One region of the Paenibacillus sp. FSL W8-0194 genome, then DNA from elsewhere that is predicted to be linked to it. Evidence: riboswitches for the same ligand, from Rfam matches in the RefSeq annotation. Region 1 holds a riboswitch; each other region holds the start of a gene.
The links. A riboswitch is a leader RNA that binds a small molecule or an ion and turns the genes downstream of it on or off. The one in region 1 is predicted to bind cyclic di-GMP.
Positions count from the first base shown of each region.

Region 2: it holds a riboswitch for cyclic di-GMP, as region 1 does, so the genes downstream of both, MKY58_RS17690 (GTP cyclohydrolase II) here and MKY58_RS00180 (hypothetical protein) in region 1, are expected to answer to the same signal.
Region 3: it holds a riboswitch for cyclic di-GMP, as region 1 does, so the genes downstream of both, MKY58_RS25045 (amino acid adenylation domain-containing protein) here and MKY58_RS00180 (hypothetical protein) in region 1, are expected to answer to the same signal.

Region 1 covers NZ_CP150205.1:40,672-50,412, forward strand. Annotated here, with positions in the region: gene MKY58_RS00170 (Ig-like domain-containing protein) at 134-2,167, shown strand; gene MKY58_RS00175 (class D sortase) at 2,248-2,901, shown strand; cyclic di-GMP riboswitch class I at 3,096-3,192, shown strand; gene MKY58_RS00180 (hypothetical protein) at 3,316-4,059, shown strand; gene MKY58_RS00185 (hypothetical protein) at 4,040-4,315, shown strand; gene MKY58_RS00190 (MFS transporter) at 4,529-5,710, opposite strand; gene MKY58_RS00195 (metalloregulator ArsR/SmtB family transcription factor) at 6,144-6,449, opposite strand; gene MKY58_RS00200 (MFS transporter) at 6,712-8,205, opposite strand; gene MKY58_RS00205 (arylamine N-acetyltransferase) at 8,319-9,089, opposite strand; gene MKY58_RS00210 (PLP-dependent aminotransferase family protein) at 9,265-9,741, shown strand, end outside.
Region 2 covers NZ_CP150205.1:3,885,016-3,894,756, forward strand. Annotated here, with positions in the region: gene ribD (bifunctional diaminohydroxyphosphoribosylaminopyrimidine deaminase/5-amino-6-(5-phosphoribosylamino)uracil reductase RibD) at 1-882, opposite strand, end outside; gene MKY58_RS17690 (GTP cyclohydrolase II) at 894-1,649, opposite strand; cyclic di-GMP riboswitch class I at 1,833-1,922, opposite strand; gene MKY58_RS17695 (DUF1963 domain-containing protein) at 2,222-2,971, shown strand; gene MKY58_RS17700 (prolyl oligopeptidase family serine peptidase) at 3,044-3,892, shown strand; gene MKY58_RS17705 (hypothetical protein) at 4,090-4,683, shown strand; gene MKY58_RS17710 (hypothetical protein) at 5,146-5,343, shown strand; gene MKY58_RS17715 (SPW repeat protein) at 5,528-5,854, shown strand; gene MKY58_RS17720 (sporulation protein YjcZ) at 6,092-6,202, opposite strand; gene MKY58_RS17725 (glycoside hydrolase family 25 protein) at 6,338-7,138, opposite strand; gene MKY58_RS17730 (helix-turn-helix domain-containing protein) at 7,351-7,617, opposite strand; gene MKY58_RS17735 (HD domain-containing protein) at 7,723-8,313, opposite strand; gene MKY58_RS17740 (tetratricopeptide repeat protein) at 8,731-9,396, shown strand; gene MKY58_RS17745 (SGNH/GDSL hydrolase family protein) at 9,443-9,741, opposite strand, start outside.
Region 3 covers NZ_CP150205.1:5,405,522-5,415,262, reverse strand. Annotated here, with positions in the region: gene MKY58_RS25060 (MDR family MFS transporter) at 1-562, shown strand, start outside; gene MKY58_RS25055 (hypothetical protein) at 676-831, shown strand; gene MKY58_RS25050 (4'-phosphopantetheinyl transferase superfamily protein) at 880-1,608, shown strand; cyclic di-GMP riboswitch class I at 1,795-1,895, shown strand; gene MKY58_RS25045 (amino acid adenylation domain-containing protein) at 2,031-8,864, shown strand; gene MKY58_RS25040 (hypothetical protein) at 8,988-9,332, shown strand; gene MKY58_RS25035 (methyl-accepting chemotaxis protein) at 9,399-9,741, shown strand, end outside.

The DNA.
Region 1 (9,741 bases):
CGTAACGCGGTTTGGTTTTAAAGCAGTTGGTAGTGTCCTTGGATATGGGAATAGCGGCAATTTCCTGGATGACATTTTCCTTGGTACAGAGCCGTGTGGTGTTGTAACCAAGTCTGTAGATCCAGTTGACAATGTGCAAGAGGGAGATACCTTAACCTATACGGTCAACTTTAAAAATGAAGGTGGAGACGAAACAGGCAACACCGTATTTACAGACACCATCCCTGACGGAACCGAATACATCCCTGGATCTTTGGAGATTGTATCCGGCCCGAATACCGGGAAGCTGACCGATAAAAGCGGCGATGACCAAGGAGAGTTTCTCGAAAACGAAAAGCGGGTGGTCGTTCGTTTAGGAAACGGAGCGAACCAAAGCCAAGCAGGCAGAATCCCGAATACCGATGTCTTGCCTAACGGAACGACAGTCCAATTCAAAGTTAAGATTCTCTCGAAATACAAAACGACTACGGTCGCCAATCAAGCGACTGTGGGGTACGATAATTTGCTGACAGGAACTCATGAGGAACGGAAGTCCAACGGCGTTACGGTCGATGTGAACCGTCCGCCGATTTCGCCGGATTTTGAAGAAACGACATGGAGCGGCATAAACGTAACCGGAAGCGTATATGGCGTGGACGCAAACGGCGATCCGCTGACGTTCGAAAAAGGAAAGGATCCTGAAAAGGGTAAGGTGACCGTAGGTCCGGACGGAAAGTGGGAGTATACTCCTGATGGTGTCGGTGATTTTAGCTTCACAGTTATCGTAAAGGACAGCAAAGGTGGAAGCACCACCTCGACGGTGACGATTCACGTGAAAGAGCCGCCAAACCACCCGCCGGTAACCGAAAATGACAACGTAACGACAGAGAAGGACAAGTCGGTAACCGGCAGCGTATATGGAACCGATCCGGATGGGGACGAGTTGAAGTTCGCCATCAAAACCGATCCGAAACACGGCAAGGTGGAGTTGAAGTCGGATGGAACGTGGGAGTATTTCCCGGACCCGGGATATAGCGGCCCGGATATCTTTACTGTAATCGTGGATGATCAGAAGGGCGGGGTAACGACCTCGACCATTACGGTTAACGTAACGGATAAGCCGACTCCGCCAACGAACCGTCCGCCAACCGCTTCGGATAAAACGGTAACGACGGAAAAAGGCAAATCCGTAACGGATACCGTTTATGGCACCGATCCGGATGGCGATCCATTGACGTATACCAAAGGCAAAGATCCGGAACATGGTACCGTGACGGTCAATCCGGATGGCACATGGACCTACACGCCAGAGCCTGGCCATGTAGGAGGAGACAGCTTTACGATTATCGTGGAGGATAGCAAAGGTGGAAAAACCACGGTGACGATCACGGTCGACGTGAAGGAACCTGCGACGAACCCTGGCACGAACCCAGGTACGGATCCGGGAACAACCCCGGGAACCGATCCAGGAACAAGCCCGGGAACCGATTCAGGAACAAGCCCGGGAACCGATTCAGGAACAAGCCCGGGCACTACGCCGAATCCGGGCACAGACCCAGGAAAACCAAATCAAGTACCAAGCGTGCCTTCCTATAATGCGGAAACGACGATCAACACGCCGGCAACCGGAAAAATAGAAGGTACGGACGCGGACGGAGACAAGCTGACGTATACGAAAGGAAGCGATCCGAAGCACGGCAGCGTTACCGTGAATCCGGACGGAACGTGGACCTATGTACCGGACCGGGATTATACCGGCAGCGACAGCTTTACGGTGATCGTGAGCGACGGCCGCGGCGGCACGACGACGTCGGTGGTGACGCTCGACGTGAAGGGAACGGGCACTGAACCGGGAACAACGGTTCCAGGAACTACCCCTGAGCCGACCAAACCGGGAACCGGCACGACGCCAACGAATCCGGGAAGCGGAACGCCGTCGAATCCAGGACCAGGCACGACGCCAACAAGCCCTGGAACCGGAACGGCTCCGGATGCGGGCGACGGATCTGGATCTCCGTTGGAAGATAACGGAACCGTTGCCGGGGAGTCTGGCAAAGCTCCTTCGCCGGGAGAACAATCCGGCAGCAAGCTGCCGAATACGTCGACGAACGTTTACAATCTAGGGTTCATCGGCATGGTTATTTTGCTGGCAGGATTGCTTTTGTTTTGGAGAAAACGTAAGGTATAATCGTTATAACTGATATGAAGAAAACACTTTTCTGCGCGAAAGGTGTTTTCTTCTATATGAAAAGGCAGGGGGGAAATGGTTTGAGGAAGAAAGCGGGAGCCGTATTGATGGCCCTTGGGATCCTTATTGTATCCATTGCCGTTTACCAATACGTTGAACATCAGATCCAATTAAAAAAGGCGCTGGCTCAGGCAGAGGTTTTGGTCGGCTCAAAATCCGGCGAGCTTCCGGTAACGAAGCCATTGCCCACGGCTAAGGCAGCCCCGAATCCCTCTGTAACGCGGGAACAGTTCCATCCCGCCGATAATGACGTGATTGGATTGCTGGAGATACCAAAGATCAAGGCGGAATTGCCGATCATTGAAGGCACGGATGAAGAGATGCTGGAAAAAGGCGTTGGGCATTATAGCGGTACCGTGTTACCGTCCGACGGCGAGCAAATATTGTTATCCGGGCACCGCGATACGGTGTTCCGCAAGTTCGGCGAGCTCGGGATCGGCGATCGTTTCATCGTCAAAATGCCTTACGGTTCCTTCGAATACGAAATAGCGAGCACAAAAATCGTCGATAAGGACGACACCTCCGTCATTCGACCGATGGGAAAAGAAGTTCTTGTCGTTTCGACGTGTTATCCTTTTCGTTACGTAGGTGCCGCTCCCGACCGGTATGTCGTATACGCCTACCCGGTTCCAACGGATCAGGGCACCCCAAGCAAAACGAACGGATCGGCGTAATGCCAAAGCCGCAGCCGCGAAGGCTGTGGCTTTTTTTATTGCGGAAAATGGCCCATTCTAACCCAAACGCCGGCAGCTGTTGCAATCCGGAAGCATACCCAATTTTGGGTATTTTTTTTGAGGGGGTCGAATTTTATAATGAGATGTAACAAATTGATTTTAAAGATATGAAAGAGTTAACAACGTCATACTTCGTACGATAATAGCAAACCCATCGAAAGGTGGCGACGCAAAGCTACAGGGGCTAAGGTGGATGCTCTACTGCAACCGCTATGCCAGCCAGTTGCCGAATACGACGGAAGCCTCCGTCTATTTTTCGTATGCAAAAATCGGACGGGGGCTTTTTGTATTCGGAACACGCCAGTTGAGGTATGCGGTAAGAGCGGCTAGATTCAAACTTTGAGGAGGATGTTTATGAGTCATGTTAAGAACAACGAAACCTATGTTTCCGGAGCGGCTGTAATTGAAAAAGGGGCAGCGCCGTACAGTCAATATGCGCCTGATATGCACGTATCGGTCGGTTGTATCCCATGTACAAGGGCGCACTTGTCAGCGGTTTCCGCGGCCCTCAAAGAGGGGGATGCAGAAACGGCCCGTGAAGAGATCTCCGCACTGATGGAGTACGATTTGACACCGGAGAAGTTAGCAGCAACACCGGAGAAAGACCGTGAAGTATTATCCAAGTATGCAAAAGCCATTTCCAGCTTGCAGAAAAAACTGGCCGAACCTGTACCGGAGTTGACGGCGATTGCAGCATCGCTCAAAGAGGCCATCCGTTTCGCCAGGGTAGACGGTATAGAACATCCTGAGGTGCAAATGCGGCTGGAACGTTCCGAGGAACTGGTGAATGGCTTGGAACGGATTCGATTCGCACCGGAAAACATACAGTCTCTGGAGCCCAAGATGCGAGCTGAAATAAAACTCGTGTTGCCGGAGATCCGCGAGGCACGCCATCAACTGTTGAACGGCATCACCACACCGGATGATCTTGAACATGCAGGCGCTCGGTTTGCTCTCATTTCGCGGAGAATCAACGTGAACCCCGATCCGGAAACATTACAAATCGCGCAGAAGGAAGCGGCGGAATTGAATTCCAGCTTCCGCCGGGATGTACTCCAAGCTTGGGGAGGTAAGTCATATGAGTCTACCAGACAATGAAATCGCATATGGCTTGACCATGGAGTGCAGCATTGCGGACCATCGTCCTTGCGAGCTTGCCACCATCGTTGGCATGGCGGTTGACATCAGCGAACAGGAAGGGATCGCTCTTCCACCGCAGCTTAAGCGGATCATGGATACACAGATTTTGACGGAAAGCAGCGTACGTTCGGCCCTCCATGAATGGGTGCATACCATTCCCGAGTCCCAAAAAGAAGTTGCGGCAGCTTTGTTCCATGTCCTTGAAAATGGATAAGGCACACGAACGGTATTGTATAGTGCCGAAACCAGGATCAAGTTGTCCGAGGGATCAATCCGAAAGAGAGAAGGGCAGTTCTGGAGTATAACTCTAGGGCTGCCTTTATCGTTTTTCTTACGTATACGAGAAGCTTGCGGCGGGTTTAGCGCAAAAACAGCAGAAAAAATGAAAGGTCGTGGCTTTACGCCCCGACCTTTCTACATTTGGCGGTTAATCAGCGTTAGATGCAAGGGCTTTTTCTTTCATTTGCCCATTCAACAAGAACGATGCCAGAAGGGCAATCACGACGCCGGCCGCGCCAATCCATGTAATCTGCGACAAGGAAATTTGATCGACTACGATGCCTCCGATGCCGGCGCCCGCCGCCATTGACAATTGCATCGTGGACTGGTTTAGACTTAGCATAATGCCCGAATATTCAGGTTCGATCCGAACCAAGTTAAATTGCTGTGTTGGGCCGGTGGACCAGGCGGTGAAAGACCATAACATAAGGATAGCGACAATCGGCAACCATGAATTCGTAAACGCGACGGTAACCGTAAGTAAAACCAAAGCGGCAATATGCAGCAGCATGCCCCCGGTCAAGGTGGGAGTCACTCCCCATTTGTCCGTACTGTATCCCCCGAATTTAGAACCGATTAAGCTTGCAATGCCAAACGCCAGCAAAATGCCGCTCAGCGCGTTTTCATGCACGCCCGCCACCGTCAGGAGATAAGGCGAAAGATAGGTGTAGGCTACCGAGTAACCGCCCAGCCAAAAGAAAGTGATCGCCAGCCCGAGAACCGTTCGGCGGTTTTTAAGCAGCCCCAGCTGCTTGGTCAATGGCACAGGAGCATCGCCTTTCACGCGCGGAATGGCAAAATACAACACGATCATTGCCAGCAGCCCCGCTAAAACAAGAAAACCAAATATGGATCTCCATCCGTACGCGGCGGCTGCCATGCGCCCCAGAGGAACGCCAACGATCATCGACACGGTGAAACCCATGACCACATTTGCGATCGAACCAGCTTGCTTTCCTTCAGGCGCAATTTTAGCGGCTATATCCAGAGCCGTCACGACGACGGTCCCTGCGCCCAAGGCCATCAAAGCCCGCGCGGCCACAAATAGTCCGTACCCTGGCAGTATGAATGCCAGCACATTAGCGATGACGAAAACGCCCATGGCGATGACCAGCAGCTTCTGACGTTCCATCTTGGCCGTTAAAGCCATGATCACGGGAGTGCAGACAGCATAAATGAAAGAAAAAATCGTCACCAATTGTCCTGCGGAAGTAATCGAGATGTCTAAGGATACCGAGATCTTATCCAAAATACCCGAAATAATATATTCGGATGTCCCAACCAAAAAACTGACGAGTGCTAATAAGTATATTTTCCAAGTGCCCTTCATGAATTTGTTCTCCTTTATTCAAGTTCCTTTCATAATAAGCATCCTCAAATCGATATATAAGTATATTTCGATTTGATATACAAAAATAAACCGTTTTTCCCTGCTCAGACATAAACTGCAACGTGCCGTGGCCGACAACACGTCAAAACTACATATTGTTATATGTCGATATGATCTTCAAAAATAAAACCGAAATATCTGTCGGACCTGATCATGAGGCCTCCATCCGCCAATTCCCCGATAAATAAGCTAATACCCATCGGGCACGAACGTATCGCGCTCCGTGGCTGACAGCATCTGTTCCGGCATGCTTTTGTTCATTGGACGCAATAAAAGGGGCTTCGTCGCCCGCAACCGACAGGGCGCGGCGAATCCAGGGCGACGGCAGCCGTCATCGGGTCCTTATTTTTCCCATCGGAAGCTGAAGTTAGCCTTATTCGATCTCCCCCCTTAACTTAGTCATCGCTTCGCGAATCTTTTCCTCATCCCTTTTGTAATAGGTGTACTTGCCGATTCGTTCGCTCTTGATCAACCCTGCTCGATGAAGAATCGTCAAGTATTGGGAAGCGGTGGATTGGGTCATATTTAACTTGTCGGTTACCTGGCCGACGCATACCCCGATTTTTCTCATATCAATCCCTTCATGGGGCGTAAAATGCTGCTCAGGTTCCTTTAACCATTGCAAAATTTGGATACGGGACTCATTGGACAATGCTTTGATAATATTGATCAGTTCCATACGCATAATTATATCGCGATTTATCGATGTGTCAATCCTTTCCTTGGGATCTGAAAAAAGAACCTATAGGGATGCACCATGCTCTTTTAGGGGGTATGAGGTCATTAATGGTTAGCGCGATTTCAAAAAAAAAAAACACAGCCGCGAAGAGCTGTGGTCTTCTTTTGCATTCAGTATGTTACCGCGTCATGGAGTCTGGCGGCTACAATGTTTTTCAAGGCTCTTGCGGGCTAACCTGCTGTTTTGTCCCGGGCTTCGCGAGCTATTTCTTTTGCTCCGGGTCCGATGCGGACTCTTGGATCATCGCATGTTCTTCATGCCACCACAGCGCTTCTTCCGGTTCTTTCAGCAGCTCCTTGATTTCGTGCTTCTCCTCGACGGCCGGCGGGGAGCCGCGCAGCGATTTGCCCGACGTGTCGGTAAACCAAAACGTGACGACGACCAGTCCGATGATCGACGTGGCGATCAAAAAATAAGCCGGAACGAGATTGTTTTGGGTCAAATTGATCAGCCAGGCCATCACAAGGGGGGTCGTGCCGCCGAACAAGGACGCCGAGATATTGTACGTGATCGCCAGCAGGCCGTACCGGACATCGGTAAAAAACAGCGCGGGCAGCACGGAAGGCATCGTCCCCTCGAAGCAGGTGAGGAATACCGCAAGGATCAGCAGTCCGAGAAATACGAGCCCGAGCTTGCCGCTGCTGATCCACAGGAAAGCCGGGTAAGACAGGACGAGCAGTCCGGCCAGGCCGATCTGCATGATCCTTTTGTTGCCGATCCGGTCGCTGAAATAACCCATGGCCAGCACGATCGGAATCATGATGAACATGACGATCAGGATCAGGAGCAGCCCTTCCGCTTCCCCGTAACCCAATACGGCGGTCAGGTGTGACGGCATGTAGGACAGCACCATGTAATTGACCACATTAAAGAAAAAGACAAGCACGGTACAGATCAGAATGACTTTCCAATGCCTCGAAAATAATTCCCTGAGCGGCGTCTTCGGTTTATCCTCATCCTTGGCCTGCTCCATTGCTTCAAAAGCCGGCGTTTCCTCCAAATGGCCGCGGAGATACAGTCCGACCAAACCGATCGGCGCCGCGATGAAAAACGGGATTCTCCAGCCCCAAGCAAGCATTTGCTCGGAACCGAGGAGATAGGTCAGCAGCGTGACCAAACCGGAGCCGGCAATATAACCGACCAAGGTGCCCACTTCCAGTCCGCTGGATAAAAAGCCTCTTTTTTTGTCGGGCGTCGATTCGGCGATAAAGGTCATCGCTCCCGAATATTCCCCTCCGGTGGAGAATCCCTGTACCAGCCGGGCAAGCAAAAGCAGCACCGAAGCCGTCGTTCCGATGGAAGCGTAACTCGGGATGAGACCGATGCAAAGCGTCGAGATGGCCATCATCAAAAGCGTGATGGTGAGCACCTTTTTGCGGCCCCAACGGTCCCCGAGACGCCCGAAAAACAATCCGCCGAAAGGCCTCACGATAAACGCGATGGAAAAAGTGGCAAACGTATAGACGAGCTGCACCGAACCGCTCATTTCCGGAAAAAACACTTTCCCGATGACGACAGCAAGATAGGAATAGATCCCGAAATCGAACCACTCCATCGCGTTTCCGAGAGCCGTTGCAATCACGGCCTTTTTCGCCATTTGTGCATCGACGATCGTAATGTCGTCTTTATGCAGCTTGGGCCCCGAACGTTTGCCGATCAGCGGCCATTTATGCTTTGGCTTTTCATCACTGTTCATCGTTTCCTGTCTCCTAACGAAAAATTGATCATTTCGCCGTTAGTATTCGCTGGAAACGGGAGGATGATGCGCAAAAGCGGGATATGCCGAAGTTTTTTGATTTATTTATGGCTTCACTTGACGGGCGGGAGATTGATGTTAAAAATATCGGCAAGAACCCTTTCGAAGTCTCCGGGCCTGATCGATTCTTTGGTTTTCAGTTCGCTTTGAACGACCGTCAACGAATGATCATGCAGCGTGATGCGCCCTTCTTCGGTCAGGATCATCGCCACCGGCACTTTGTTGAATCTGGATTCCTCGCCGTATTGGGTCATCATAAAAACATCGTAAAAATCTTTCAACTGCTTCGTTTCGGTCGGATCGAATTTATATAAGGCATCCAAGTCCGATCCTTCACGTCTCTCAAGGACAAGCTTACCCTCCTGGCCACTCCAGGGACGAATCCGATAGGAGCCGCCGTCCGCATCATGCACCTCTTCGCCGGTTAACGGCACCGGCTGTCTGGGGGTTCTCCCGCCGAAACCGACGTCGACCAAATAATCGGAGCCGTCGACCCGTACCATGTTGATGGCATGGGAGCCTGTCACGAACCATCCATCCTCCGTTTTGACGGTAGCCGCCGTCCGCGATACGGAAAAGCCAAGCTCGCGCAGCAGTTCGTGAAACAAGCCGTTTAACTCGTAACAGACGCCGCCCCTTTTGCGCGACACGATTTTGTCGAACTGCTTGTCGGCTTCAAGGGAAAGCGGGACCCTGCCGACGATATCCAAATTCTCGAACGGAATGCGCGTGACATGGCCGTGCTGAAGCAGCCGAAGAAAATCCAAGGATGCCCGGCGGGGACCATCGATGCCTAATCGTTCCAAATATGCGTCTATATTCATAAAGCCAGCTCCTTTTGTGGTTCCTTTCATTGATACAACACCCGGTATCTCAAAAGTACGATAAATCGGGCGAACCCACCATGCCTTTTTAAAGCAACTGTATCGGTACAGTTCAAAATTCAGGTATACTATGTACCAAAGCATGTCCTATGCTGAAATAGAGGAGTGGATCGGCGTGAAAAAATATGCTGCCATTTTGGCAGATATCGAACAGAAAATCGAGCTGGGGCAGTTTGCTCCGGGCCAAAAGCTCCCTTCCGTCCGTTCCGCGGCCGCGCATTACGGGTGCAGCGTCAGTACGGTGACCCGCGCCTACGCCGAGCTTGAAAAAAGCCACGCCATTTACGCCGCTCCGCAAAGCGGATTCTATGTCGTGGACAAACCGGCGAAAGAAGGGGACGGTCGCGACGACGGCGTCCTGGATTTGGCCTCGGCATTGCCAGATATCGACTTGTTCCCGTACCTGGATTTCCAGCATTGCCTGAACAAGGCGATTGATACATACAAACATGATCTGTTTACCTATGGCAGCCACCAAGGGATGGAGAGTCTTCGCCGTACGCTGGTGAACCATTTGGCCGTTGATCAGGTATTTGCCAAAGCCGAACAGATTTTTATCGCCTCCGGCGTCCAGCAGACGCTGGAAATGCTT
Region 2 (9,741 bases), 2.2 Mb from region 1:
CTCGACAAGCAGGTCGGTAATTCCCTTTTCGTATAACATTTCCGATAATCGCCGGAGGTCCAGCCCGAGCCGGGTCGAAGGAACGAAAAGAATCTCCAGCCCTTTTTGCTTCAGCCTGTTGACTTTCTCCGGATCCGCATCCTCCTTCGTGGCGATCCATGTCTTAGCCGCCGTGCAGTCGGTTATATGGGCATCCTCGGGCAACCGCAAATTGGAATCCAGGATGACCCGTACAGGGTTTTTCCCCTTTTCCGGCAGTCTGGTAGTCAGGCGGGGATTATCAGCCAGCACCGTGTTGATGCCGACCAAGATGGCATCGACTTCGTTTCGCAGCCGATGCACCTCCTGGCGCGCTTCCTCGCCCGTAACCCACTTCGAATGGCCCGAAGATGCAGCTAACTTCCCGTCCAGCGTCATGGCGACCTTGGAAATTATGAACGGCCGACGTTTGGTCATATTATGGACGAATCGTTCGTTAAGTCTTTTGGCTTCCGCTTCCAACACGCCCACTTCGACTTCAATCCCTTTATCTCGGAGCAGTTGAATCCCCCGTCCGGCGACCATCGGATTCGGATCCTGCATAGCCACCACAACGCGCGTTACTCCGGAGCTGGCAACCAGCTCTGCGCAGGGAGGCGTTTTTCCGTAATGGGAGCAGGGCTCAAGAGTCACGTAAAGCGTTGCACCGTTGGTGTGTCCTTCCGCCATACGGAACGCGTGTACCTCCGCATGGGGTTCTCCGGCTTTTCGGTGAAAGCCGACGCCGACAACTTGTCCGTCCTTCACAATGATCGCGCCGACGACGGGATTGGGGTTCGTTTTTCCGCTTGCGGTGGCCGCCAGGTCCAGCGCAAGCTTCATATAATGTTGATCCGGGTTCATGCGGGGCCTCCTTAGCCGAGCTTGACAGTTTCGCTCAGGGGATTGTAAATATGGCCCGATTTTTCGATTTTCGTTGCCAAATATCGGGTATTATGTTTCGATACATCGCCCCAAATCGATACATGATGATCGGATGCAAGCCCTTTTTCCCGCAATGATTGCAATTTGCGCGGATTGTTCGTAATGAGGCTTACCGGTTTCTGCCGCAATGCCTGAAGAACCTGTATCGCCTCGTCATAGGACCGCAGATCATCCGGAAAGCCCAAAGCGTGATTGGCTTCTACCGTATCGTATCCCTCTTCCTGCAGCAGATAAGCCAACGATTTGGAGAAAAGCCCGATTCCGCGTCCTTCGTGATTGGCCAAATAAAAGAGAGCCCCGCTGCCGTTGTCGACGATCATGTTCATGGATCGGCGCAGCTGGTACCCGCAATCGCATCGTTTGCTTCCAAAGATGTCCCCGGTATGGCAAATGCTGTGCATCCGAATCAACGCATGCTCCGCGTTGGCAAAATCACCGTAAACAAGCACGGATGATTGCTGGTATGAGGCAAGATCTGCAAACGGCAGGGTATCGAGAACATCTTCCACCTGAAATGAAGCGCTCTCTGTTTTTAACCAAGTATACCAGTTGAATGTAACCTCCCGCTCCTCCAATTGTACCGGGAGCCGGACAGGACCGACAAGCGCGAGATCGGGACCTTCTGGCAGTTTAACAAGCGTTATTTTGTCCTTCAATAATCGACTAACCTGGTTTGGAATCACAATCATCCATCTCCTTTGTATTATCGTTTGTTTTGAGGCTTGCTGACTGACACCGGCTACGACAACACCTTAACGAGAACTGCTCCCCCCTTTATGTAGAACTGATAAAAAACACCGTACTTTAATAGAAAACACAAAAAGCCCCCGTCTATGCGCGTGAAGAAATAGACGGAGGCCTCCGTCGTATTCGGTAACTGGCTGGCATAGCGGATGGGATCCGCCTTAGCCCCTGTAGCTTTGCGTCGCCACTTTTCAGTGGGTTTGCCATTATCGTACGATGTCGTATCATATAGAACTTCCGCGATTCTTGCAGGAAAAGCGGAAGGAAAAACCTGTGATTTTGAGAAAAAAGGGAAATATTCGTTTTTTATGTAACTACACTATGAATATAAATGACAAATTTAATAAATGCAACGAAAAGATTGAAGCGGCAACCGGGTAATTCAAGTTCCGGATACGCATCGGCCGCCCGTTTGCGGCCTTGCTGCCGCTCGGCTAAAATACTCGTAGGTTTGGTTTCCTCATACGAGAAAAAGAAATGATACATGATTATTAAACCGAGGGGGAAAATCACGATGCAATTTCTTGACGGCAACAACGGGTGGACCCCGGAATTTTTGGAATACCTCGAAAAAACGGCCAAGCCGTCGGTGAAGCTGAAACTCACGAAAGAAACCGTACGGATGACCGACAGCAAGGTGGGAGGAACGCCTTGGCTTCCGCCCCAATCCGCATGGCCCCGGGATGAAGACGGGAACGACTACCTGTTCGTCGCCCAAATCAATTGGGCGCAAATGCCGCCTCTGGAAGGGTTCCCTGCCCGCGGATTGACGAGTTTTTTTGTGAAGCAGGACGATACGTTCGGTCTTTTTGACCAATCCTACCGCATCCTTCATGCCGAAGAAGCGGCCCAAACGGAGGAAATCGATCCTTACCGCCCGGAAAATCCCGACTTGTACAGTCCGGTTTTGGGCGGGCCTTACAAGCTGACCGGAAACCTTGAGAAGCAGTACATCCCGCTAGTGGATCGGACTTCCGAAAGGGTGGATCTGCCCTCATTCGACCGGGACAAAACCGCCTACTCGAAATATTGGGATTTGGCGGATTCCAGCGGGTCGCGCATCGGAGGGTACCCTTACTTTGCGCAGGAAGATCCTAGGCCGGAAGGGGATTGGGAGCTTCTTCTTCAGTTGGACATCGAAGGGGACGACCAGCAGTACTATGTCTCTTGGGGGGATTCCGGCGTCGGCAATTTTTTTATCCGCCGCGAGGATTTGGCCCGATTGGATTTTTCGAACGTGTATTATACCTGGGACTGCCTGTAGTCTTTGGTGGCCGCACTTGAAATCCGAACATGCAGCAATAAGGACAAGCAAACGAAAAGGCAGCTGATCTCCATGATGATTCATATGACATACCGCTCCGGCGAATATAAGGTAAAGGGTTATCTCTCCCTTCCGTATGGATACAAAATCGAACCGGAAACGCTGGAAGCGCATGTCCGGAAAATATACGGCGGGCAGCGGCTTCCCATGACCGTCATCGCGAACAACGCCAAGCGGGAGCGGCTGGATATCCATGAACGGAAATGGCCCGTTCTTGTTTATTGCCGCGGCGGCATCGGCCGGGTCGGGCAGGTCAAAACCGAATGGCTCGAGCGTTTTTCGCAAAGCGGTTTTATCGTTTTTGCCCCGGTTTACCGGGGGACGCAAGGCGGCGAAGGGCGGGACGAATTCGGCGGCGCCGACCTGGAGGACGTTCCCGCGGCGTGCCGGCTCCTTGCCGAACTTCCGTTCGTCGATCCGACACGGATAGCGGCCATGGGTTTTTCCCGGGGCTCCGTAAACGCCGCGTCCGCGGCTGCGGACACGGATTTCATCTCGCAGCTCGTCCTCTGGGGCGGCGTCTCGGATCTCGCCCAAACGTACGAGGAGCGGGTGGATTTGCGGAGGATGTTAAAACGGGTCGTCGGCCATCCGCGCAAAATTCCCTCGGCTTACGAAGCACGCTCCCCTCTCCACATGGCAGAGCGCATCCGCTGTCCGGTCCTCATCGTTCACGGAAGCGAAGATCAACAGGTGGACCCCGGGCACGGCATCCGCATGTACGAACGGCTTCAGGCCCTGGGCAAAGACGCCGAGCTGCATTGGTACGAAGGATACGGCCATCACATGCCTTACGAAATGCACATGCACGCGATCAACCGGATGTTCGACTGGATCCGGAAACACCAAACCCGGCCGTGAACCGTGCCGCGCCGTCGGCGCAAACGTCGACGCGACCCGGCATGTTCCATGCTTAAACGACGAAAGCGGACCCGAAGCAGATTAAAGAATTGTAACGTCTTTTTGTCATCATTGTCATAAATGGGGATTCTATTCCATTCTCGTCGAGGTTCTGATAGACTTCATTTGTATCATGCTTTAGAGAAAGGGGGATGAAGTTGAAGCCCAGATCGCCTTTTAAGGTTGTATGCATGATGATGGCGGCGTGCTTCCTGCTGGCTTCCTGTTCAAGGAACTCCGAGCCGGCCAAGGTTGGCGTCGCGCAAAAAAAGGATGTCTGGTCCCAAGCTGAAGTCACCCGCGAGAACATCAAGCTTGTCCTTGAAAAGCCCTTAGACGAAGGCGCCATCCCGGCGGCGCAAATCAAAGACATCCAGCTCCAGGGAGCCAACAACAAGACGGTCACGGTCGACTTCAAACATGAATCGCCGGATCCGGACCGATTGATGAGCGATGCGGCGGCTACGCTGATTTCATACAGCGGCATCTTGCTCGAGAACAAAGGCATCGGAACGGTTGAGGTCTGCTTGTACGGAAATCCGGAGCCCGCAAACGGCAAAAACGTTACCAAGGAAACGGTTTGCCTCGCGATCAACCGCGAGGATTTGCAAAAAGGGCAGGACGCCTTTACAACCCCGGTGAACGATTACGCCCTGGTTTTCAGGCACGCAAGCTGGTACAAAATTCACCCTCAACTATATAAGTCGCTTCTTCACAAAGACCGGTTAAAAACGAGAGCTTACCTGAAATAAGGTTCGAAACGGAAAACGGATATGCCCCAGGGCATATCCGTTTTTTCGCTGCGGACAAACGGCCTGTCGATCACAAAAAAAGCGGCCCCGGCGATCCGCATCGTCAGGGCCCAATCCGAACTATATATCAAAGGGGGGTTATATATATAAATATACAGAATGGCGCGTCCTGAAACATGAAAACAACCTTATGCGATCATTAAATTGTAATAAAATCAGCTAAAACGTTAGTCCCTCCGGCAGACAGACCGCGCCAACCTCCGCCTGCGCCCATTTTTTCCGGGCGATGATCACGGGTTCCAGACCATGCATAGGCTGTAATAAATCGCAAACTTACAGGAGGAATGCATGTGTCTTACACCCCTTACGCTCCATCCTCTTCCTATTATCCATATCCTTACCCGTATCCGTACCCCTATTACCCCTACCCTTATCCCTACTCGTTCCCATGGTGGTTATACTATGGCGGCTATCACGGTTATCCAGGGTATCATGGTTCTCCCGGACATCATGGCTCCCCAGGACATCACGGCTCTCCCGGATACGGCGGTCATGGAGGATACGGCGGCGGCCATCGCGGCGGGACGTCGAAAGGCGGAGGGCGGCGCGCCAAATCATAAGTCCAAAGGAAGGAAGGCGGCCTGGAGCCGCCTCCCTTGATCCGCAAATCCCTTCTCCTCCGGCGGGAGCGGATCCGGCCGAATCGCGGTTTATCGAGCGGGAACGCCAAAATTTTTCGCGCGGTCATGACTTTCGTTACATCTTTAGTAATGATCGCTTTTTTGCTGCATATGATTTTTACGTACCCTCGTGTTGGCATCGATTATAAACGGAGGTGTGTTGGATGAAGCTAAGAAGCGTCGATAATACCATTGTGGCCCTCATCGGGATCTGGTTTATCATTGCGCCGTGGATTGCGGGTTATTCCGATGACAAAGGAGCGTTATGGACGAGTGTCATTGTCGGGGCCGTTCAATTGATCGCTTCCTTGTGGGCTTTTTCCGGGTCCGGATGGGGCTCCTGGCAAAACTGGATTTCCCTGCTTGCCGGCGTTTGGTTTATCGTTTTTCCGTTTGTTTACACCGTCGAGTCCAATGTCATGTGGAGCAGCATCATTTTGGGAGCGGTAACCGTCCTTCTCAATTTGATCACCCTGTCTGCCAAGGATTGACGGCAGGTCCAGCGTTGCAGGCTTAAAGTTACGTCGTTAGGCCAACAGGGGCGTCCTTCACCTGTGTTCCGCGCAAGGTTTCACCGTGACGAAAGCGCAGGTCCCGTACGAAAACGGGGCCTGCGCTTTTTTTCCATGCCGGCCGCTTATGTAAAATCGCCTGAAAGCAGGCTCCCCATCAAGCCGCATTCAGGCGATCTTTCCGGCATTAGCGATCCGCTGAAGAAATCAAGCCGATTACAGCCAGCAAGAGCGCAAAATAATAACCAGCAAAATAAAGAGAACCAAAATGGCACCTGTAGAAGCGAAAGGATTGTAACAACCTACTCCGCCAACAACTCCGCTCATTCCATTCCCTCCTTCCATCTAACATACTCTAAAGTATGTGGCCTGCCTGGCTTTTGGCATAGACTCCTCCCCAATTCAGGCTGCGCGGGAGCCTAATTTCAAGGGCAAATGCCTGTCTTATCTTATCCCTCCTGTTTACTTATTCTCGGACACGGCATATTTGGCCAAAATCGCGCCCAGCGTGCCGATATCGAGCGGATCTTCCGCTTGCCATTCCGGGCTGATCCCTGCATGCTTGATTAGCCACTGCCGGCCTGCTTCCTTCCATTCCGGCGCGTCCGGCCTTTTTCCCTGATCGTTCCGGTTGTACGCGGCCATCAGATCCGCCTCGCTTCCTTTATATTCGTTCAAGTCTACATCTCCGTTGATCCCCGGCACGCGGCCTTTGTTCGTATATTGGATAAACTCCCACGAAGTAAAGCCGCCTTTATCCGCAGGGACCCCGCTGTTGTAGTAAGCGTACCATAGCGGAACGTTTCCCAGCGTGCCGTCCAGGGAAGTGTCGATGAAATCGGGGTACGTGTAGATCATAAGCGTTCTGCCGGTGCGCAGCTTGAATCGGGTTACCCATTCGCGCACGATGGCCGTGATGTTCGCCCGGGTCCCGCCTTCTTTCGTTTCGACGTCAAGGGCCAGCGGCAGCTTGAACGAGCTTAAGCCCCCGGCGCTTTCGACGGTCTGAACGAAATGTTCCAGCTCCGCGTTGACGTCGGCCACATTGCGGGCCCGGGTAAAGTGATAGGCGCCCGTCAACAGGCCGGCCGACCGAGCGCCTTGCGAGTTGACCCTGAACCGGTCGTCCACCAGCTTCGGCCCTTCCGTCGCTTTCAAAAATGCGAAAGAAAACCCTGCGCTTCTAACCCGTTTCCAATCGATGACACCCTGCCAATGCGATACGTCGATCCCTTTGGCATGATTGCCGTTTCGGCTTTGCACAGCAACACCTCCGCGTTGGTCTGCAGACCGCCCGGTCTGCGCGTATATATAATTATGTGTGCTCCCATTCCCCCGTTTGGACGTTTCCTCGCCGAATCCGGAAATTGGATCCGTGCCCTTTTCGCGAATCCCGGGCGAAAAGCAGGGCTTGAAGCATAGAAAAAGAAGCCCTTAAATAAAGGCTTCTTTCCCCAAGAAGTATACGCATTCGTTTAATAACGGAACGTTCCTTTGGAGCGTCCCCGTTGGTCTATTAATCCGGAATCCCCTTGCTCTCGGTACTTCCTCATCCATACCTTCAAACGCCCGATGTCGGCAATTCCCAACGCTTCGGCGACCTCTTTTTTCGTCATTCCTTGAAGACGCATGTCCACAGCCTTCTTCTTGGTATCCAAACTGTAAGAACAGAAAGTCTGTCCCTTTTTGGCCATCCGTATCACCTCAACTACTTTATCGGCGGATGGCCTGTTTTTTTTCATTATTATCACGCAAATAGTTCTAAAGACCCTTGTTTATATTGGAAATCAAATACATTTTCCTTGTTTTTGTCTATTGAATCGTTCTCTGGAATTATGACTTCGGATTCATGGCAGCAAATACCCTTGCTCGACCGCATCATGGATCAGTCCGGCGACGAAAGCATGCAGCTCCGGCATTTCCCGTTCAAGAAAACGGATCCGTTCAAACACGCGTCCGGACGTCACCCGGTGCTCGCGCCAGGCCTTGCCTTCCGTATAATAATTGTGCAGCAGCGGCTGTATGCGGTCCATCGCTGCGGCATAACGCGCTTCAGCCGTTTCCCTCCGTTCGAATTCAAGCCAAAGCCCCATCATTTCGGCCGATTGGTCGGGCGGCAGCAACCCGAAAATCCGAACTGCAGCCTGCCGCTCCCGTTCGAATTGATCCTCATGCCCTTGTACATCATATGCAAACGTATCTCCTGCATCGATTTCCACGATGTCGTGGATGAGCAGCATTTTCATGACCCGCAGCACGTCGAGCTTTTCGGACCCTCGATGCTCTTCAAGCAGCCAGGCCATCAACGCGATATGCCAGCTATGTTCCGCATCGTTTTCATGCCGTGCCGCATCCATCAAATAGGTTTGGCGAAAAATCGTCTTCAGTTTGTCGACCTCGCGAATAAACGCGATTTGCCGGCTTAATCGGTCGTTCAATCGAACCGCCCCCCGTTGTTACTCTATTGAATGATCCACCGTTTAGTATATATCGCAGCGGGTTTCGAAAACAGGCCGATTCGATTTCTGCAACGGGAAAAAAGCGTCCGTTCGGGCCATAATCATCATTTGGGAGCATTTCGCATTCGCCGTCCCCGGATAATTTCATCGCAAAATGTAGAATAATCTGGAAAAAGAGGCTATTATTTTATACGGAGCCGTTACACGACCGAATTCGATTGAAAAGGCGGGTTTTGATGAAATCGACATATGCCTTGGATCCGGAGTTGCCGCTTTCCCTTGAAGACAACTCATTATGGATCAGAGAATTGGCGGAGCCATTGACGAATACAAACCGCGCGGAACATCGCTTCCGGGCGTTACGGTCGGTCGACATCGAACTTATGGAGGTTATATATGGGCAAAATTTTAGGTTTTGTGCTGTTATGGAGATTGCTGGGAAACCCTTTCCTGGCCATCCTTGTCCTGCTGGTCATCGTCTATTTGCTGGACCGGCGTTTTGTCGGCATCCTTCCGAGCGTGACCAAACCGTTTAAACGGATGGGGCAAATCTCCAAACTCCGCACCCAAATCGGCATGAACCCAAGCGACGTGTCTTCGAAACATGAGCTGGCCAGGCTGTTGATCGAACGAAAAAAAGACAGCGAGGCGTTGAAACTGCTGGAATCGATCCAAGCGCAATCGGAAGATTCGGCCGAATTTTGGGATGACCTCGGGACCGTTTGTTTGCGGCAGGGCAAAATCGCGGAGGGGGAAACTTCCATTCTGAGGGCGCTGGAGCTGAATCCGCGCGTCAAATACGGGCAGCCTTACCTTCGTTTGGCCGACGTCTACAAAAACAGCGACCGGGATAAGGCGATGGATTACGTACGCCGGTTTCAGGAAATCCATTCTTCATCCTGCGAAGGTTATTACCTGCTCGGCATGATGTACAAGTCGCTTGACCGGAAGGAAGAGGCGAAGGAAGCTTTTCAGGAAGCAATCGACATATACCGCTCCCTTCCGAAATACAAGAAACGCCAGGAACGAAAATGGGCCGTACTTAGCATGATAAAAAAATAATCAAAAAACAGACCTCGGAAAGGTCTGTTTTTCATTGGACGCAACATCAGCCCAGCGGATGGTACCCAAGCCGGTGCAAATGTTCGGCAATCACTTTGTAGCCTCTTCCGTTCGGATGAAGATGGTCGAAAGACAAAAGCTCCCTTTCCCGTCCGTAAAAGGAAGAAAATATGTTGGCCGCGGCATACCCGCTTCCCCAATAACCGCCCAGGTAGCCGTTAAATTGCTGAACCCATTGCGTGGCTGCCCCCACCTGGGGGTAGGGGTTATAGAGACCGACCGCCCGAACGATGTACGGCGTTCTGCTGCCGGATTTCAGCTGGTAGATCGACTGCATGATGCCGG
Region 3 (9,741 bases), 690 kb from region 1:
CGCCAAAATGACGTTCCGCAGAGTCATGGTCTTCTCGGCTGTCGTGTTTTTGCTCGGCATGTATTTGCTTGCCACGATTACGCCGGAAACGTCCCGGACGGTGCTCTCGCTTTATATGATGATTACCGGCTTTGGCATCGGCTTTTCGTTTTCCGTGCTCAGCATGTCGGCTATCCAAGGGATGGATGCGCGGCAGCGGGGGTCGGCCAACTCGACGATTTCTTTTCTGCGTTCGCTCGGGATGACGATCGGAATTACCGTCTTCGGCATCATTCAGCGCAACGATTTCAATATTCAACTGGCGGAAAGGCTTGGGGGTTCGGGGGAAAACATGCCGGCAAACGCCGACCCGCAGCAGCTCTTATCGCCTGAGATGAGAGCGCTGATTCCGAGGCCCGTCATGGAAAAAATCAGCGCGGCGCTTTCGCTTTCCGTCGATCACGCGTTTCTGTGGGCGCTCCTTCCGGTGTTTTTCGCCTTGCTTTCGGTGTCGATGATGGGCGCAGGGCGGATGCAGTTCGCCCAAGAGCCTTCCCCCGCGCAATCCCGAACGAAGGCTTAATGGGATTATCGAACAGAGCCGTTGCACTTCGGCTGCCATTTTGCTGTCGACAAGGGTCCATGGTTGGGTAATACTTGAATTAAATACGGTCAACATTAGGAGGCTGGTCGCTCATGAAAGTGATTATTACCCAGGAAGAAGCAGTGGAAAAAGGGATTTGGCCTGAAGTCATGAACATGTTCGGCGTGGACGACGAAGACGAGGTATGGCCGGCCGAGGAATTTATTTTGACCGAAGAGCAGGCGCGCAAGCTCAAACTGATTCCTTGACTTGTGCCATAAACGGCTTTCACGGCAAGGAGCGAAGAAGGGGAGAAGGTGAAACGCATCGCGACGATATATGCCGTAAATCTTAACGATTGGCGGGAAGGCGCCGGCGCGGATATGCAGCGGCTGCTCGCCTTTTTGCCTGATGAAGCAAGGTCCCGGGCCGCGAGGCACAGATCGGAGCGGGACGCGGAGCGCGTGATCGTTTCCGATACCTTGAAACGGGTGACGGCTTGTCTCGAAAAGGGGCTACGGCTCCGGAACGTGGAGTTTGCCAGGGATGGTTACGGCAAACCATTCCTGGCAGGCGTTCCCGACTATTATTTTAACGTGTCCCACGCCAAGGATTGGGTCGTATGCGCCGTGGGCGCCAGGGGACCGATCGGCATCGATGTCGAGCATATCGGCCGGGCGGAAGCGGAAGCAGCCGAGTTGTGTTTTACGCCACGGGAGCTTACTGAATGGAGAAGGCAGCCCGCCGAACGTCGGGATGCCTTCTTTTTCGAGTTGTGGACGCTTAAAGAAAGTTATTCCAAAGCCGTCGGCAAAGGCCTTTCGATCGGCTTGTCCAGGCTGGAGACGATCAGGCATCCTTCCGGGATTCGCATCATGCATCAAGGCAGGATCGATCCGGAGCTGCATCTTCAAGTCGTCCCGTTTGACCCCGACTACAAGTTATCCGTTTGCATGCAGCTGGAGGAGCAAGCGGCCGCTGTCCGGCGCTTTTCTCCCGATGGGCTGCTGGACGCGTTAAAGTCATGTTCTGAAGCCGGGGACTAAGGGGCGGGGGGCTTTTCCAATGATAACCTATGGCATTTCCCATAATTTCGGGATATAGACACTTTTATTACCTCTTATTGGAAGGATCTAACCTGTACTTTAACTATAAACATGATATATTAAAAGTGTATTTTTCAGATATTTCATTTATTTTCAGCAATATCTGAAATACCGCACTTTGAAAACTCAAGCCAAAGGTAAACCTGCCGAAAGGCAGGGGCACAAAGCTAAAGGGGCTTCAGGCGGCAAGATCCTTGATCTTATCGCTATGCCAGCCAGCTGCCGAAAGACGTTTTCGCGATCGAAGGAACTCTACTCTCGGCAAGTAGAGTTTTTTTGTTTTTAATTTTTTTCTATACAGAATCCTATGATCAAGCAAAGGAAAGATGAACATGTCGGTGTTAACAACAGGAAAGTCCAACTTGGATGAATGGAATCGGTATGTGAAGCAATTGGAAGAACGGACGATACTGCGCATTCATTCCGGAAAGGCGTCCATTCCAATGCAAAGGGTTATGTATCGCTGGCCGGAGGAAACGGGGCGTCAAATTCGGCAGGCATGCGAGACCGCACGTATCGAACCAAGCGTGCTGCTGAGTGCCGCATGGGGCATGCTGCTGATCCGGTATTTGCGCCGGGAGGAGGTTGCGTTCGCCGTCGTCGCGTCCGCCGAGCAAGCCTATCCGCTCATAACGAAAGCGGACGGGGCAACGACGCTGCAAAGTCATGTGCGTCAGGTTGCCGCCGCCATGAAGGAGCATGCGGCTAAGTCGGCGGCTTTCGATGAAATTGCCGGTATTTGCGCCGGCCTGGACGAAGGATCCCCGGTATGCAACACCGCCATTTGGACGGGGAGCGGCATAGGCCCGGACGAGCTGCAGGGCAAATTCGAGCTGGCGGTCTCGCTGGATCGGCACGAAGCGGGCGGCTTCGAGGTTTGGCATGCGGACGGCATGTTCCCCGGCGATTTTATTCTCCGCATGTGCCGGCATTTGCAGCATATCATGGCCGCATGGGCGGCAGGTACAAACCTGACGATCGGCGGCTTGAAGCTGCTGACGGAAGAAGAGGAGGCCCAGCTTGCGGGCTGGAACCAAACGGCTGCGCATGCCGAATTGGACCGGACCATCCACGGCTTGTTTGAGGAGCAGGCGCAAAAGGCTCCGGATAACGTCGCGGTGGTCTACCAAGGCGAATCGTTGACGTACGGCCAGCTGAACGAAAAAGCGGGCAGATTGGCCCGCGAATTGGTACGGAGGGGAGCCGGCCGGGAGCGGATCGTCGGCATCATCGCGACGCCGTCCCTTGAGATGATTGTCGGGACGCTGGCGATCCTGAAAACGGGCGCGGCCTACTTGCCGATCGATCCGGCGTATCCCGCCGACCGCATCACGTATATGCTCGAAGACAGCGGAACGGAGCTGCTTGTCACCGAGCCGAAGGTCAGACTGGACGGAAAAGTCCGCTTCAAAGGCGAGATGGTTTGCGCGGCGGAGTTTTCTGCCGATACTCGCGGCGAATCGGAGGCTGCCGATGCGGAGATGCGGAATGTGCGCGAATCTGCGGTACCGGGCGACATGGCTTACGTCATCTACACTTCCGGTTCGACGGGAAGGCCGAAAGGCGTGATGGTCGAGCACCGATCGCTTGTCAATCTGTGCGCCTGGCACATCCGGGAATTCGGAGTGACCGAAAAGGACCGGGCCACCAAATACGCCGGGTTCGGCTTTGACGCTTCCGTGTGGGAGATGTTTCCGTATCTGGTGTCGGGGGCGGCGATTCACGTCATTCCCGAAGAGATCCGCCTGGATTCGACGCAGCTGCATGCGTACTTTAAGCGGCACGGCATTACGATCAGCTTTTTGCCGACCCAGTTCTGCGAGCATTTCATGACGATGGACCATCCGACGCTGCGCGTTCTTTTGACGGGCGGGGACAAGCTGAAATCGTTCAGCAGGCAGACCTATGATCTGTACAATTGCTATGGCCCGACGGAAAACACCGTGGTCACGACGGCCTATAAGGTCACGGAGTTGACGCCGAACATTCCGATCGGTTATCCGGTCGATAACTCCAGGGTCTACATTCTGGACGCATACGGGCATCCGCAGCCTGTCGGCATTGCCGGCGAATTGTGCATTGCCGGAAGCGGGCTGGCGCGCGGTTATTTGAACCAGCCGGAGCTGACCGGGCAGAAGTTTGTTCCCGGGGGCATAACCGGAGAAAAACGACTGTACCGGACGGGAGACTTGGCAAGATGGACGGAAGACGGCGCCATCGAATTCCTCGGGCGGATCGACCACCAGGTCAAAATCCGCGGCTTCCGGATCGAAACCGGCGAAATCGAACACCGGCTGCTGCAGCACCCGCAGGTATCCGAAGCCGTCGTCATCGATCTCGAGGACGCATCCGGCGCCAAATATTTGTGCGCATACGTTGTGGCGGACGGGGTATTGGCCTACGGCGAAATGAAGGCGTTTTTGGCGGAGCAATTGCCGGATTACATGGTTCCTTCCAAGTTGGTAGGGCTTCAAGAGCTTCCGCTAACGGCCAACGGCAAGGTCGACAGACGTGCGCTTCCCGCCCCCGCGGCTTCGCTGGACGAGGGACGTTACGAAGCCCCGGCTGGCGAATGGGAAGAAGAAGTGGCGGCCATATGGAGCGAGGTGCTGGGCTTGGGCCGCGTGGACGCCTGCGAGTCGTTTTTTACGGCAGGCGGGGATTCGCTGAAGGCCGTCCTGCTGCAAGCCAAGCTTGAGCGGCGTTTCGGCGCATCCGTACCGGTCACGCTGCTGTTCGAACGGCCGACGGTTCGGGAGCAAGCGGAATGGATCGAACAAGCGGCTTCGGAATCGTCTTACGGCAACGAGCAAGCGGCTGCAACCGAAACCGCCGGAACAGGCCCGGACGTCATTGCGAAAGGCCCGGCAAGAACAAGTTATCCGCTTGCTTCGGCGCAAAAAAGGCTTTATTTCATCGAACAGATGGAGCAGGTCGGAACGGCCTATAATGCGCCGTTTGCTTTCCGGATCGAAGGGGACGTCGATCAGCCGCGGCTGGAACAGGCATTCCGTACGATGATCGCCAGACATGATGCTTTCCGCACGTCCTATCAATGGGAGAACGAAGAAATCGTGCAGCGGCTGCATGACCAGGTTCCGTTCGAGCTTGGGCAGAAGGAAACCAGCGAACCAAACCTGAACGCCCTGATCCATTCCCTGATCACGCCGTTCGATCTCGCCAAGGCGCTGCTGCTGCGGGCTTGGCTCATCCGCTGCGGGGATGCGGACCTCCAGGTGCTGTTGGTCGATTTCCATCATATTGCGGTCGACGGCATCTCGGCCAACGTCTTTTTCGATGAGCTGTCCCGATTGTATCGCGGGGAAACGCTCGGGGAGCTGCCGATCGGTTTTGCCGATTTTGCCGTCTGGGAAGCGGACTCGGCTGAAAGAAGGGCTAACGGGGGCCATAAAGCTTATTGGGAAAAAACATTGTCCGGCGAGCTTCCGATCCTGCAGCTTCCGACCGACCGGGAACGGCCGGCCAAACAGAGCTTTGCGGGGGATACGGTAACGATCAGGCTTCCCGAAGAGACGGCCGGCCGGCTTAAAAAGTTCGCGCTCGATTCCGGCGTCACGCCGTTTATGGTGCTGTTTGCGGGTTATCACGCGCTGCTGTCCCGCTACACGAACCAGGAGGACATCATTACAGGCGTTCCGGTTGCCGGACGGTTGCGCGAAGAGCTTCACGCCGTGATCGGCATGTTCGTCAACACGCTGCCTGTCCGCTGCTATCCCGAAAAGCGCAAATCCTTCATGCAGCTGCTGCAGGAAGTGAAGACGGCGCTGCTCGGCGCTTTCGAATATCAGGATTACGAGCTGGAGGAACTGGTTCGTTCATTGAACATTCCGCGCGATCCAAGCCGCAACCTGCTGTTCGACACGCTGTTCGTCATGCAGAATACGGGCAAACTCGAGCTTCGGCTGGAAGGTGCGGAAACGTCCCTTTATCCTTATGTCCATCCGATCTCGAAATACGACCTGATGGTCGATTTGACGGAAGAAGAAACCGGCATTCGGATCGACCTCCAGTACTGCACGGATTTGTTCGAACGGCAAAGCATCGAAGCATTCGGCGCCCGTTTCCTGCAGCTGTTGGCCGATGCGCTGGTCCATCCGGGCAAAATGCTGTGCGAACTCGAGATTTTGGACGAAGAGGAGCATGAGTTCCTCGTAAAAGGATTAAATGCGACCGATTCGGCTTACCGGGATCAAATGACGATTCACGGCTTGTTCGAGGAACAGGCGCGGCGTACGCCGGAGAAAACTGCGCTTGTCTTCGGCCCGCGCAGCATGTCCTACCGCGAATTGAACGAACGCGCCAACCGGCTTGCCTGGACGCTGCGCGCCAAAGGCGTCGTGCCGGATCAGGTCGTCGGGCTGATGGTCGACCGCTCGTTCGAGATGATCGTCGGATTGCTTGCCATCCTGAAGGCGGGCGGGGCTTACGTGCCGATCGATCCAGAATATCCGCAGGACCGCGTCGTCTACATGCTGGAGAACAGCCATACCCGGCTGCTGCTGACGCAGTCGCATCTGGACGGACAAGTCTCCTTTGGGGGCGAAACGCTGCTGATCGATCGCGAGGACGCTTACGGCGACCGCACGGAAGATCTGCCGCACGTGAACGGACCGTCCGACCTGCTGTACGTCATCTATACGTCGGGGACCACCGGAAAACCGAAGGGCGTCATGATCGAGCACCGGAACATCGTCAATCTGCTTCATTTTGAATACGAGGCTACAAACGTCGATTACGGCGGCAATGTGCTGCAATTCACCACGATCAGCTTCGACGTCTGCTCGCAGGAAATCTGGTCGACGCTGCTGGCGGGCGGCACGCTGCATTTGATCACGAACGATCTGCGGATGAGCGTCGGCGACCTGCTGGAACATATCGAAAACAAAGGCATCGAAATCCTGTTTATGCCGGTATCGTTCCTGAAGTTCATTTTGAACGAAAAAGAATACGCGGACCGTTTCCCGTCTTCCGTAAAACATGTCATCACGGCGGGCGAACAGCTCATCGTGCCGGAAAAATTCCGCGCCCACCTGAAAAAGCACGGCGTCTATTTGCATAACCATTATGGACCGTCGGAAACGCATGTCGTCACGACGCATACGATCGACCCGAACGGGGCGATTCCGGAGCTGCCTCCGATCGGCAAGCCGATTGCCAATACGCAGATTTACATCGTGAACGAAAACCTGCAGCCGCAGCCGGTCGGCGTGGCCGGGGAGCTGTACATTGCCGGGCACAACGTCGGACGCGGTTATTACAACAACGAGGACATGACCCGGGAGCGCTACGTGCCAAACCCGTTCATCAAAGGCGAACGCATGTACAAAACGGGCGACTTGGCTAGATGGACCCGGGAAGGCACCATCGAGTTTTTGGGCCGGCTTGACCACCAGGTCAAAATTCGCGGTTTCCGGATCGAGCTCGGCGAAATCGAAAATTGCCTGCTGAACCATCCGGCGGTGTCGGAAACGATCGTCGTGGCCAAAGAGGACGGCAAAGGCGGCCACTATTTATGCGCTTATTTCACGGCGACGGCCGACATGTCCGTCAGCGAGCTGCGGGAGCATATCGGCAAGGCCTTGCCGGATTACATGATTCCTTCTTATTTCACGCAGCTGCCGGAAATGCCGCTGACGCCGAACGGGAAAATCGACCGCAAGGCTCTGCCGGAGTCCGATGCGTCCCAGGGTAGAAGCAGGGATTACGCAGGTCCGAGAACGGAAACGGAGCAGGCCGTGGCCGAGGTGTGGCAGGCGGTGCTTCAAGTGGACAACGTCGGGATCCATGACAATTTCTTCGAGCTTGGCGGCCACTCGTTGAAAGCGACGGTCGTCGTCGCCCGGCTGCAGAAGCAGTTCGAGATCGGCATGAACGATATTTTCGAGCATCAGACGATTGCGGAGCTGGCAAGCAAGATCAAACCGAAAACAAACCATCTCCACTCCAGGCTCGAGCAGGTGAAAGAACTGTACGCCGGCTTAAAAAATATCGACCTTTCAGCCGATAAAACAATGTATAACGAGCGTAACCGAAATTACGAGCAGTTGGATACGGCAGCCATGAACGGATACGGGAACGTGCTTCTGACGGGGGCCACGGGGTATCTTGGAGCCCATTTGCTCTGGGAGGCGATGACCGAAAAAGATTGGAACGTCATCGCCATCGTTCGGGCAGGGTCCGACGCCGAAGCCGAGGAGCGGCTGAAGCAAAAATGCGCCTATTACTTCGGACCGGATTGGTTCGGGACATATCGGGAACGCATCCATGCTTATGCCGGCGATATTACCCGGGACCGGTTTGGACTCGATGTTCAGGCGTATGAGAAACTCCTGCAGCAAACGGACGCGATTATCCATTCGGCGGCCAACGTCAAACATTACGGAAGTTATGCCGATTTCGAACTGCAGAACGTGAAGGCGACGGCCAACCTGCTTGCCTTTGCTGCCGAAGGCCGGCCGAAACATATGCACCACATCTCCACGCTCGGCGTTGCGACAGGCGTCGTCGAGGGGGCACGGCATGTGTGCTTTACGGAATACGACCTGGAAAAAGGGCAGCGGTTCGAAAATTATTACGCCAAGACGAAATATGAGGCGGAACGCCTCGTATTGGCCGCACGGGAGCGCGGGATCGTCACGAACATCTACCGTCTCGGCAACATCGTGTTCCACTCCGAAACGGGAAGGTTCCAGCAAAACATCGCGGACAACGCGTTTTATACGACGATGAAATCGTTTTTCGAGCTAGGCATCGCGCCGGGAGAGCACAGCGACTTCGACTTTACCTATGTCGATCAGGCAAGCAAGGCGATTTTGCTGCTGGCCGATTCCCGGGCGCTTCGGAACGAATCGTTCCATATCGCCAATCCGCACGAAGCGAATATCGGCGCCGTTTTGCAAGAGAATCCGTTCGGCCAAACGATCGGCCTGCTATCATTCGACAAATTTGTCGATTATCTTGGGAAGCAATACGACGATGAAAAATCGAAGCGCGTCATCGAACAAATCATGCTGCATTACGGCTGGATGGAAGAAACGGTGTCTACGACATTTTTTACGATCTTCTCCGGCAAGACGACGCAGATATTGTCGAAATTTGGCTTTTTGTGGAGTTCACTGGACCGCGAAATGATCCATAAGATGTTTAATCATTGCAGAAAAGAAGGATTTATCTAATTCGACATAATTCTACATAATTCGGTAAATTCTTCTTTACAAATCTATGATTTTTGCTTATGCTAAAACCAATATATTCTATTCGGGATATTCGTTATCCTGATAAAAAATGGGGGAAAAAGCATGTACACAATTAATTATGATGCTGGATTGAACCGTCTTACCGTCAAAGTGAGCGAAATCAACAAGGACAACGTCAACCAGTACATCGAAGATTTCAAAAAGGCGCTTGAAGGAGTCAAGCCAGGATTTACGGGCCTGACGGATTTGAGCGAAGGCAAGCTGTTTACGATGGACGTCGCCGAAAAACTGAGCCCGCTGGGCGATCTTTCGGTCCAAAAGGGACTGTCCAAATGGGCTTACTACACCGGTTCGGCCGTATCCAAACTTCAAATGAAACGGATGTTTGGCGAAGTGGTCGATTCCTTTGAAAAGCTGGAAGACGCGGAAGCGTTTTTGAAAAACTAATCCATACAACATGCACCCGATGTCCGCGGACATCGGGTGCAACCGGATAGGTGGGTGAAATGCACCATGAAAGTCGAAAATCCCGACATGCAAAAGCAATATAGAAAAATAGGGCTGGCGGGCGCAGGATATTTTGCGGGAGCTGTTGTCATCATCAATCTGATTTGTCTCTTATGCGGTTTGCCCGGTTGGGCGGGATTGATCGCGAGCCTTGTTTTGACGGTACCGGTCGGTTATTGGATCGCGGTATGGCTGCTGCGTACGGCAGGGGCCGGGAACGTTCGGGGCCAGGCCGTAACCGGCGGCGGAATCTCCGGCGAGCCCGTAGGCGCATCGGAAGATCATATACATAAGATCGGGCTTCAGTACAAGGAATTATCTGAAGAGTTTAATACCCAAATCTCGCAGA